DNA from 3 places in the Acidaminococcus sp. HCP3S3_G9_1 genome. Region 2 is predicted to be linked to each of the others. Evidence: a T-box and tRNA genes for the amino acid it is inferred to sense, from the RefSeq annotation. Region 2 holds a T-box; the other regions hold tRNA genes.
The links. A T-box is a leader RNA that pairs with one kind of tRNA and senses whether it is charged. The one in region 2 lies ahead of ileS (isoleucine--tRNA ligase), so its partner is inferred to be a tRNA-Ile.
Positions count from the first base shown of each region.

Region 1: it has a tRNA-Ile gene. The T-box ahead of ileS (isoleucine--tRNA ligase) is inferred to sense a tRNA for this amino acid. The anticodon was not compared.
Region 3: it has a tRNA-Ile gene. The T-box ahead of ileS (isoleucine--tRNA ligase) is inferred to sense a tRNA for this amino acid. The anticodon was not compared.

Region 1 covers NZ_JBQKCH010000008.1:95,830-99,100, forward strand. Annotated here, with positions in the region: partial or broken gene ACTQY1_RS06630 (RNA polymerase sigma factor region1.1 domain-containing protein) at 29-553, shown strand; gene rpoD (RNA polymerase sigma factor RpoD) at 608-1,804, shown strand; tRNA gene ACTQY1_RS06640 (tRNA-Ile) at 1,844-1,918, shown strand; gene glyQ (glycine--tRNA ligase subunit alpha) at 2,140-3,012, shown strand; gene glyS (glycine--tRNA ligase subunit beta) at 3,018-3,271, shown strand, end outside.
Region 2 covers NZ_JBQKCH010000012.1:29,697-32,967, reverse strand. Annotated here, with positions in the region: gene ACTQY1_RS08310 (potassium channel family protein) at 1-525, shown strand, start outside; gene ACTQY1_RS08305 (TrmH family RNA methyltransferase) at 522-1,304, shown strand; T-box leader at 1,347-1,559, shown strand; gene ileS (isoleucine--tRNA ligase) at 1,657-3,271, shown strand, end outside.
Region 3 covers NZ_JBQKCH010000010.1:52,380-55,650, reverse strand. Annotated here, with positions in the region: gene ACTQY1_RS07525 (pentapeptide repeat-containing protein) at 1-166, opposite strand, end outside; gene ACTQY1_RS07520 (hypothetical protein) at 178-456, opposite strand; gene ACTQY1_RS07515 (ParA family protein) at 440-1,237, opposite strand; tRNA gene ACTQY1_RS07510 (tRNA-Ile) at 1,391-1,467, opposite strand; gene ACTQY1_RS07505 (hypothetical protein) at 1,558-1,947, opposite strand; gene ACTQY1_RS07500 (hypothetical protein) at 1,974-2,225, opposite strand; gene ACTQY1_RS07495 (hypothetical protein) at 2,317-2,673, opposite strand; gene ACTQY1_RS07490 (hypothetical protein) at 2,727-3,271, opposite strand, start outside.

The sequences.
Region 1 (3,271 bases), on a different contig from region 2:
CATTTGAAAGAAAGGAGGGAACGCCCCAATGACTGAAAAAGAAAAGAAAGAATTGGAGCCGCAGCTGACTGCCACGGCAGCAGAGAAAGGACAGAGTGAGGCCCAGCCCACGGCAGTGGGGAAAGCCAAGGCTGCTCCCAGAAAGAAGAAGGCGGCAAAAACCACGGGAAAGGCGGGTTCAGGAACGAAAACCAGAAGCAAGGCAGGCAAGAAAGACAAACCCAAAACCGCGGCGGAATACCTGGCGGAATTCGAAGCGCTGGCCAAAAAGAATCACGGCGTTCTCACCTACAAGGAAATCCAGGACCGGCTGCAGAACGAAGACACCGTCTCTGTAGATGAGATGGATGCCATCTATTCCAAACTGGCTGAAAAGAACATTGAAGTGGTGGATGACGGAGCCGAAGATGAGGAACCGGAAACCATCGATGAAGACGAACTGAAAGTGGACGAATCGGAACTGGCCAACCTGTCCGTTCCGGAAGGGGTCATTGTGGATGACCCGGTCCGCATGTATCTGAAGGAAATCGGCCGGGTGCCTCTTTTGGCCGGGGATGATGAAATCAAACTGGCCAAACGGGCCGACAAAGGCAACCAGGCCAAAGTCATCCTGAAAGGGGACAAGCCGGACGGGGAATTCCCGCCGGTGAACAAACGGCTGTCCATCGGCAAGCTGCTGGACGAGGCCAATGAACTGCTCACCAGAGAAGGCATCTGGGTGGACAACCGGAGCGTTTCCCTGACCTACCGGAAGGCCCAGCTTCTGTCCAATACGAATCACATCCTGGATACGGAAGACTACCAGAACCTGGTGAAGGCTTTCACCATGGACGAAAAGAAGCGGCTGAACCGGCTGCTCCAGGAAAACAAATACAAGGTGGCCCATACGGTGAAGTCCGTCCACCCGGACGATCCGGCGGAAGAAGCCGAGGAAAGCACCCTGGGGACTCTCCAGGAACTGTTTGCCGTGATCGACGACAAAGCCCTCCACCAGAAAGTGGATGAGGAAACCAAGAGCAAGATCGAAGAAGCCAAAAAACGCTTCAGCCGTCTCCTCCACCGGATGGAATTCTGCGGGGACAACGCCAAGAAATGCCTGTCCGAAGCCAACCTCCGGCTGGTGGTCAGCATTGCCAAACGGTATGTGGGCCGTGGGATGCTGTTCCTGGATCTGATCCAGGAAGGGAACCTGGGGCTGATCAAGGCTGTGGAAAAGTTCGATTACAACAAGGGATTCAAGTTCAGTACCTACGCCACCTGGTGGATCCGGCAGGCCATTACCCGTGCCATTGCCGACCAGGCCCGGACCATCCGGATCCCGGTGCACATGGTGGAAACCATCAACAAGCTGGTCCGGGTATCCCGGCAGCTGCTGCAGGAACTGGGACGGGAACCGACCCCGGAAGAAATCGCCAAGGAAATGGACGTGCCTGTGGAACGGGTCCGGGAGATCCAGAAAATCGCCCAGGAACCGGTTTCCCTGGAAACCCCTATCGGGGAAGAAGAAGACTCTCACTTGGGAGACTTCATCGAAGACCAGGAGGCTCCGTCTCCGGCGGATGCCGCCTCCTACACCCTGCTCCAGGAACAGCTGGGCAAGGTGCTCCAGGAACACCTGAGCGCCCGGGAACGGAGAGTGCTGGAACTGCGGTTTGGCCTTATGGACGGCCGTACCCGTACCCTGGAAGAAGTGGGCCAGTATTTCGGGGTCACCCGGGAACGGATCCGGCAGATTGAAGCCAAGGCCCTGCGGAAACTCCGGAGCCCCAAACGGAGCAAACCCCTGAAGGAATTCCTGGAATAATTGACAGAATTTCCTTTTCTGGTTTATAATTTTAGCATTGGGCCTATAGCTCAGCGGTAGAGCCCCCGGCTCATAACCGGTTGGTCCAAGGTTCGAATCCTTGTGGGCCCACCAACTGAAAAATCCAGGCGGAACTTGACAAGTTCCGCCTGATTTGTTATAGTTCCTCTGTAATACGCAATGAGGGGGTTGGCATCCCTGAGCGTTCGCTTCACAAGAGAGGCCGCTTTCGGGCGGCAAACAGGGTGGAACCGCGGAACAACCTCCCGTCCCTGTAATGTAGAGTATCCTGTCTATATTACAGAGACGGGAGTTTTTGTATAGGAGGAGAGAAAATGGATTTTCAGACCATCATTTTGAACCTGCAGAAGTACTGGGCCAACCAGGGCTGCATCATGGCTCAGCCTTATGACGTGGAAAAGGGCGCCGGGACCATGAACCCGTCCACCTTCCTGCGGGTACTGGGGCCGGAACCCTGGAACGTGTGCTATGTGGAACCTTCCCGCCGTCCTGCTGACGGCCGGTACGGGGACAACCCCAACCGTCTGTATCAGCATCACCAGTTCCAGGTGATCATGCAGCCGTCCCCCAGCAACATCCAAGAACTGTACTTGGAAAGCCTGCGGGAACTGGGCATCCATCCGGAAGAACATGATATCCGGTTCGTGGAAGACAACTGGGAATCTCCCACCCTGGGGGCCTGGGGTATGGGCTGGGAAGTTTGGCTGGACGGGATGGAAATCACCCAGTTCACCTATTTCCAGCAGGTGGGTTCCATCGACATCAAACCGGTGGCTGTGGAAATCACGTATGGCCTGGAACGGCTGGCCATGTACATCCAGGGGGTGGAAAACGTCTACGACCTCCAGTGGGTGGGGGATGTGACCTACGGGGATGTGTTCCACACCAACGAAGTGGAACAGTCCCGGTACAGCTTTGACATCGCCGACATCGACCTGCTGTTCGACCTGTTCGACAAGTACGAAAAGGAAGCCAAACGGGTCATCCTCACCGGCAACATCCGTCCGGCTTATGACTATGTGCTGAAATGCTCCCACACCTTCAATCTGCTGGATGCCCGGGGCGCCATCAGCGTCAGCGAACGGACCAACTACATTTCCCGGGTGCGGGCACTGGCTCGGCTGTGTGCGGCGGCCTATGTGGAACAACGGGAAAAACTGGGATTCCCCATGCTGAAGAGAGGGTAATGGATATGGCAAATTTATTATATGAAATCGGAACGGAAGAAATGCCGGCCCAATACATGCCCGGCATCCTGAAGGAATACAAGGAACTGGCCGGGAAGAAACTGGCCGAAGCCCGGATCCCCTTCAGCACGGTGAAAGTGTACGGGACTCCCCGCCGGATGGCTTTCCTGGCGGAAGGGGTAGCGGAAAAACAGGAAGACTCCAATGTGGAAAGCAAGGGGCCGTCCCTGAAGATTGCCTTTGACAAGGAAGGGAACCC
Region 2 (3,271 bases):
AAACTGACCCATGCGGTGGTCTGCGACGTAATCGACGAAAAGACGGTGAACAGCCTGGGGATCCGGAATTTCGACGTGGGGATCGTGGCCATCGGCACCCTGGAACCCAGCCTGCTGGCCACCATGCTGCTCCGGGAAGCGGGGCTGAAGACCATTGTGGCCAAGGCTTCCAATCCCATCCACGGGAAGATGCTGAAGAAGCTGGGAGCCACCAAGATCATCTATCCGGAACGGGACATGGGACGCCGGGTGGGCCACAACCTGGCCTACACCAATATCCTGGATTTTGTGGAACTGTCCGACAACATCTGCCTGATGGAAGTGAACCTGAGCCCCAAAATGGCTGGGAAAAGCCTGGCGGAAATGGACGTGCGCCGGAAGTACCAGGTGAACGTGGTGGCCATCAAACACCAGGACGGCTCCACGGAAATGACCCTGGAACCCACCAAGCCCCTTGCGGAAGGGGACCTTTTGGTGGTCATCGGCAGCCGGAAAAGTGTGGAAGCCCTGGAGGACGGCATATGATCAGTACCCTGACATCGTTGAAGAATGACCTGGTGAAGCGGGCGGCTTCCCTGAAAATGAAAAAATACCGCCAGAAGGAGGGCCTGTTCCTGCTGGAAGGGAAACGGGCAGTGGAAGAAGCCCTGGCTTCCCAATGGAATATCCGGGCCCTGTTCTTTACCCGGCTGCCGGAAGGCTGGGACGAAAAGGCGGAAGAAAGCAGCCTGCCCTGGTATGAAGTGCCCCTGCCGGTGCTCCAGAAGATCACCGCCACCGAAGACCCTCAGAGTGTGGCGGCCCTGGTGGAAATCCGGCCCCGAGACCTGGGGGATTTTGCCCCGGACCGGGGATTCGTGCTGGTGCTGGACCAGATCCGGGACCCGGGGAACCTGGGGACGTTGATCCGCACCGCCGATGCCCTGGGGGCCGCCGGGGTGGTGCTGCTGAAGGATACGGCGGACCTGTACAATCCCAAGGTGGTCCGGTCCACCATGGGGTCCCTGTTCCACCTGCCGGTGTTTACCGGGGTGGAGTCGGCGGACCTGGAAACCTGGTGCCGGAAAAACGGATATGCCCTGTGGGCCACGGCCCTGGAAGGGGCGGAAGACATGACGAAGCTCCAGTGGCCGGCAAAGACCGCCCTGGTGCTGGGCAGCGAGGCGGAAGGGGTGTCCCCGGAGCTCCTCAAAGCCGCGGATCAGAAGGTGAAGATTCCCATGGCCGGCCAGGCGGAAAGCCTGAACGTAGCCGTAGCCGGGGGCATCGTAATGTTCCAGGCGGCCCGCTCCTTTTCCAGTTGACCACCGGGTCTAAGAAGTGTATAATAAACACGAATTTCAAACCAACAGGCGATGACAGAGACAGTACGCTTCTGGCTGGTACAGCGATCCGGGGAGGGTGGGAGCCCGGACAGGAGGCTTTTTGCGGAAGATCACTCTGGAGCCGGTCTTTGAACCAGCAGTAGGGGACCCGGGTTATGACCGTTATCCCATACAAGAGTGGCAGCAAAGCTGTCATGAGGGTGGTACCACGGGCCCTTTTGTCCCGTCCCTTTCGGGGGACGGGATTTATTTTTTTTGGAGGTGTGCAAGAGTGAGCAAGAAAGACGACAAGTACGCAGCGACCCTGAATCTTCCGGAAACGGAATTCCCCATGCGGGCAGGGCTGCCCAAACGGGAACCGGATTTCCTGGATTTCTGGTATAAAAATGATATCTATGGAGAAAAACAGAAGCTCCATGCAGGCCACAAGAAGTTCGTCCTCCACGACGGACCTCCCTACGCCAACGGCAAGATCCACATGGGCCATGCCCTGAACAAGGTCCTGAAGGACATCATCATCAAATACAAATACGCCCAGGGCTATGACACCCCCTACGTCCCCGGCTGGGATACCCACGGCATGCCCATCGAACATGCCTGCCTGAAGGCCACCGGGGTGGACCGTCACAAGCTGTCCCCGGTGGAACTGCGGAAAATGTGCCGGGAATATGCCCTCCAGTGGATCGACACCCAGCGGAAGGACTTCAAACGGCTGGGTGTGCTGGGCGACTGGGACCATCCCTATGTAACCCTGGATCCTCATTTCGAAGCGGAACAGATCCGGGTGTTCGGCACCATGGCCAACAAGGGATACATCTATAAAGGGAAGAAGACCGTATACTGGTGCCCTCACTGCGAAACTGCCCTGGCCGAGGCGGAAATCGAATACGCCGACCAGAAGACGCCTACCATTTTCGTGAAGATGCCGCTGGTAAAAGACAACGGGCTGACTCCGGAAGCCGCCAAGGGCAAAAAAGCTTATATGGTGATTTGGACCACCACCCCCTGGACCATTCCTGCCAACGTGGCTGTGGCCCTGAACCCGGACTTTGACTATGCCTGGGTGGAATACAACGGGGAAGTGCTGATCATGGCCGCCGACATGGTGGACAAAGTGGCCCAGGAATGCGGGGTGGAATTCGGCCCTGTGCTGGGGACCACCAAAGGCCGTGCCTTTGAATATGCGGAATGCGAACATCCCTTCCCGGAATACAACCACCGGAAATCCCTGGTGGTGCTGGCTGACTATGTGGACAAGGAAGCCGGTTCCGGCTGCGTCCATACGGCTCCCGGCCATGGGGACGTGGACTATCTCACCGGTCTGAAATACAAGCTGCCCATCCTGTGCCCGGTGGACCAGAAGGGCTGCTTCACCGAAGAAGCCGGGGAACTGTTCCAAGGCAAGTTCGTCTTTGACAGCAACGGCCTGGTGATCAAACATCTGGCGGAACAGAACGCCATCCTGGGCAAAAAGACCATCCATCACCAGTACGCCCACTGCTGGCGCTGCAAGAACCCCATTATCTTCCGGGCTTCCGAGCAGTGGTTCGCTTCCGTGGACGGGTTCCGGGATGAAGCCCTGAAGGCCATTTCCGAAGACGTCCAGTGGATCCCCAGCTGGGGGGAATCCCGGATCCACAACATGGTGGCCGACCGGCATGACTGGTGCATTTCCCGGCAGAGAGTCTGGGGCGTGCCCATTCCCATCTTCTACTGCGAAGACTGCGGGGAACCTCTGATCAACGAAGACACGGTGGAAAAGATCGCCACCATTTTCGATAAAGAAGGCAGCGACGCCTGGTGGAACCACACCGCCGAAGAACTGCTGCCGGAAGGGACCAAATGCCCCAAATGCGGGGGCACCCACTTCCGGAAGGAAAAGGACATCATGGACGTGTGGTTCGACAGCGGCTCCTCCCACATGGGGGTATGCAAGCGCCGTCCGG
Region 3 (3,271 bases), on a different contig from region 2:
CCATGTCTCTCAGGTCCATGCCCACGAAGGTGCAATGGGTGAACTGGATGTAGACCAGCTCCTTGTCTGAGATGATTTTTTTCAGGAATTCCACATCTCTCTGGCCATGTTTTCCAGAGTAGTTCTCGTCTGTTACATACAGACGAGAAAAATCTATTTCTCTCATGGCAGCCTCCTTCATTTCAGGTCATCCCGGATGAGCTGGCGGACGTATTCCGAAAAAGTGATCCCGTTCTTCCGGGCTTTCTCTTCTGCCGCTTTCTTCATGCTGGGGGCCATGGGGATCATGGCCCGTTTGGTGTACTGTTCCCGGTCTATCCAGCTCTGATAGACCGGGGCCTGGGCATATTCTGTCCCGGATTCCTTTTCGTTCCTGCTGTCCTTTTCCGGTTCTGCCGTCCCCTTAGTCTTGGACACGAACAGTTCCGCCGGGTTGATCCTATCGAACTTTTTCATTTTCTTCTTCCTCCAGTTCGTCGATGAATGTCCGGTAGCTGATGACTGCCGGATTGTGGGGAGCATAGGTGAAGATGCTCATCCTCTGGTACTCCGCTTCCCGGATGGCCACACTCTCCCGGACCATGGAACGGTATACCCTGGACCCTATGGCCGGTGCGATTTCTGTCTGCAAGGTGGCCAGCAGGCTCCGGTTCAGCACCAGTTGGGGATTGAACCGGACCAGGAGGATGCCCCCGATCCGGATTCCCGGGGTGATGTTCTCCTCCACAGCGTCCACCGTCTCTTTCAGTTGGGCGACGCCCTGGATGCCTAGGAGTGAAGCCTCCGTCGGCACTATGACCTCGTCACAGGCCGCCAGCCCGTTTATGAGGAGAGTTCCCATGGCGGGAGGGGTATCTATCACGATGAAGTCGAAATCCTTCCTGAGAGGCCGTATGGCCTTCTTCAGGGCTTCCAGTTTCCCGATGGCCTTCAGCCCGGTCAGGTCCTGGTCGATGTTGGCCAGGATGCCGTTGGCCGGGCTGATCCAGCCGTGCTCTCCAGTCTCCTGGAGGGTCTCTCCGATGGGTATTTCCTTCTTGATGACTTCTGCCGTCCCAGGAGCTTCCGTATCCGCCTTCACCCTCTTGCTGAGACTCATCTGGGGGTCCAGGTCGATGCCCAGGACCCGGTATCCTCTCCTGGTGAAGCCGGACAGCATGGCCGCTGCCGTGGTGGTCTTTCCGGCTCCGCCTTTCTGGTTGGCCACCACATAGATCTTTCCATTTTTCTTTTCCATGTCTTTCTCCTTCCGCATATCCATGCAGTTCTTCATCTGCATGGATATATATAACTTTTGTTTCCAAAGGAAAGCGGACGAGGGGTCCGCTTTATTTCCGGGGTGCGGTCGGGTCGATGAAACGGGAAAGATTCCGGCCCGTTACCGCATTTTTGGAGTCCCAGACTGGATTCGAACCAGTGACCTGCCGATTATAAGTCGGTAGCTCTCAGCCTCTGAGCTACAGGGACATCATTTCTTTTCACATCTTTATTTTATCACATATGAACGATGGGTTCCAGGGATTTTGTCATTTTAAATGACATTTTTCTGCTCTGGTTTTACTTTTTTTCCATGGTGTTTTTGGTCATTTCAAAAGTCGATTTGAATCTTCTTCTTTTCAGCTGTTCGAAGCATTCTTTCCGCCATGCCAGGGCATCCGGATTTTCCGTCCGGGTCAGCATCATCAAGATTTTCTTCGTCGCTCGATGGTGGGGCGGGTTCGTGTCTTCGTATTCCAGGGTATAACGGTATACGCCTGTGACTCCGGTCTTCTCCCATACCACCACGGCAGCAAAGATTCTCCGGGTCCGGGCATCCCGGAAGGCTGCATAGCCGATGTGCCGTCCCTCCTCCTTCCGTATGCTCTGGGCTACCAGAGGATACGGTTGGATGGAATGGATGAATTCTCGATTCTTTCCGTAAAATGTCACGATTTTCCATTGTTCCATCTTCCCATCTCCTGCCGTCGTATTTTTCATTCCTCGAAATCGCAGCAGGTGAGTACGCCATCCACGAACACACTCCATGGTTTCCCAGGCGAGGTAAAGGCCACCAGATGATACTCCGGATGTTTCCGGCAGATATTCCGGACCATGACATAGATGTCATTGCTGGGCACGTGTCTGAGTCCGATTTTAAGAGCGATATCATGGATTGGGATTACGGTCATCGTATCCACTTCGATGGCTTCCAACAGGGCTTCTTTCAATCTTTGAGTGTCTTTCATATCTATCCTTTCCTTCCATGGCCCCAGCCCGGATCGGGCTGGGGTGATTTTTTGGGGAATCATTCAATCCAATTCATTTTTTCTCCTCCCATCACTTGAAACGGATGAGCAGGCCCATTTCGCCAGCCCGATAGATCTGGAATCCGTCCTTGTTGTACAGGTCCAGGGTCTTTTCGTTATCGTCGTAGAGCCACAGCCATGGTTCCTGGGTATCCAGGACAAGGCTGTAATGGCCCGGCACCGGGGTCATGCCAGCGATGAGGTGGGCTTTGTATCGTCCGTCCTCCCCAAAAGGAATCTCTCCGATTTCTTTCGAATCACTGGTCCGATAAATCAATGAAGCGATGTCACTGATTCCTGCGTATTCATCGCAGTAACGATAGTCATCAGGTCTGAGATTCTTATCCATGTTTCTGTGGTTCAGCACATAGGTCTTGTTGATTTTCATATCCATTTCTCCTTTCTTTTCTAGGTGGCGGGGCTGTGAGCCCCGCCCGGCCTTCACTCTTCGTTCTTTTCGATGTCTTCCAGGATTTCACAAAGGGTTTCTACTTCCCGGTCCGTGAAATTGTACTGATATTGGAGTTCTTCCCGGTCATCGGCCCGCCAGCCGGAGCCGTACAGGTTTAATGCAAAGTAATTTTTCAATTCTTCTTTTTCATATTCTTCATATCCTTCCCCGACAGCTTCATCTCTGAGTCGATGGCTCCCGTCTTCCTGCTCTTCCCAGAGGGCGAATCTGCGCTTTACACAAGGATTGGCTTTGGTGGCTTTCCATGCATCGGAAATCTGTTCCCAGCTCCCTACATCGACGGTCTCCCCTGTTTCGTCCTTGATCTCGTAGAGCGGTTTTTCCCCGAAAAGCTCATGATATTTTTCAGGGAGGTGCTTCCTTACCACTCTCCGGGCAGTGCTGTCTGCCAACAGGCGGATTTTCTGTCCCCCCGCCCAGGAATCGAAGCCTACGTACCGCCCATAGGCCGTCCGGGCTCCGCCCCGGCCATGGATGAAGAATTCATGGTCAGCGGTCATGTACAACTGTTCCT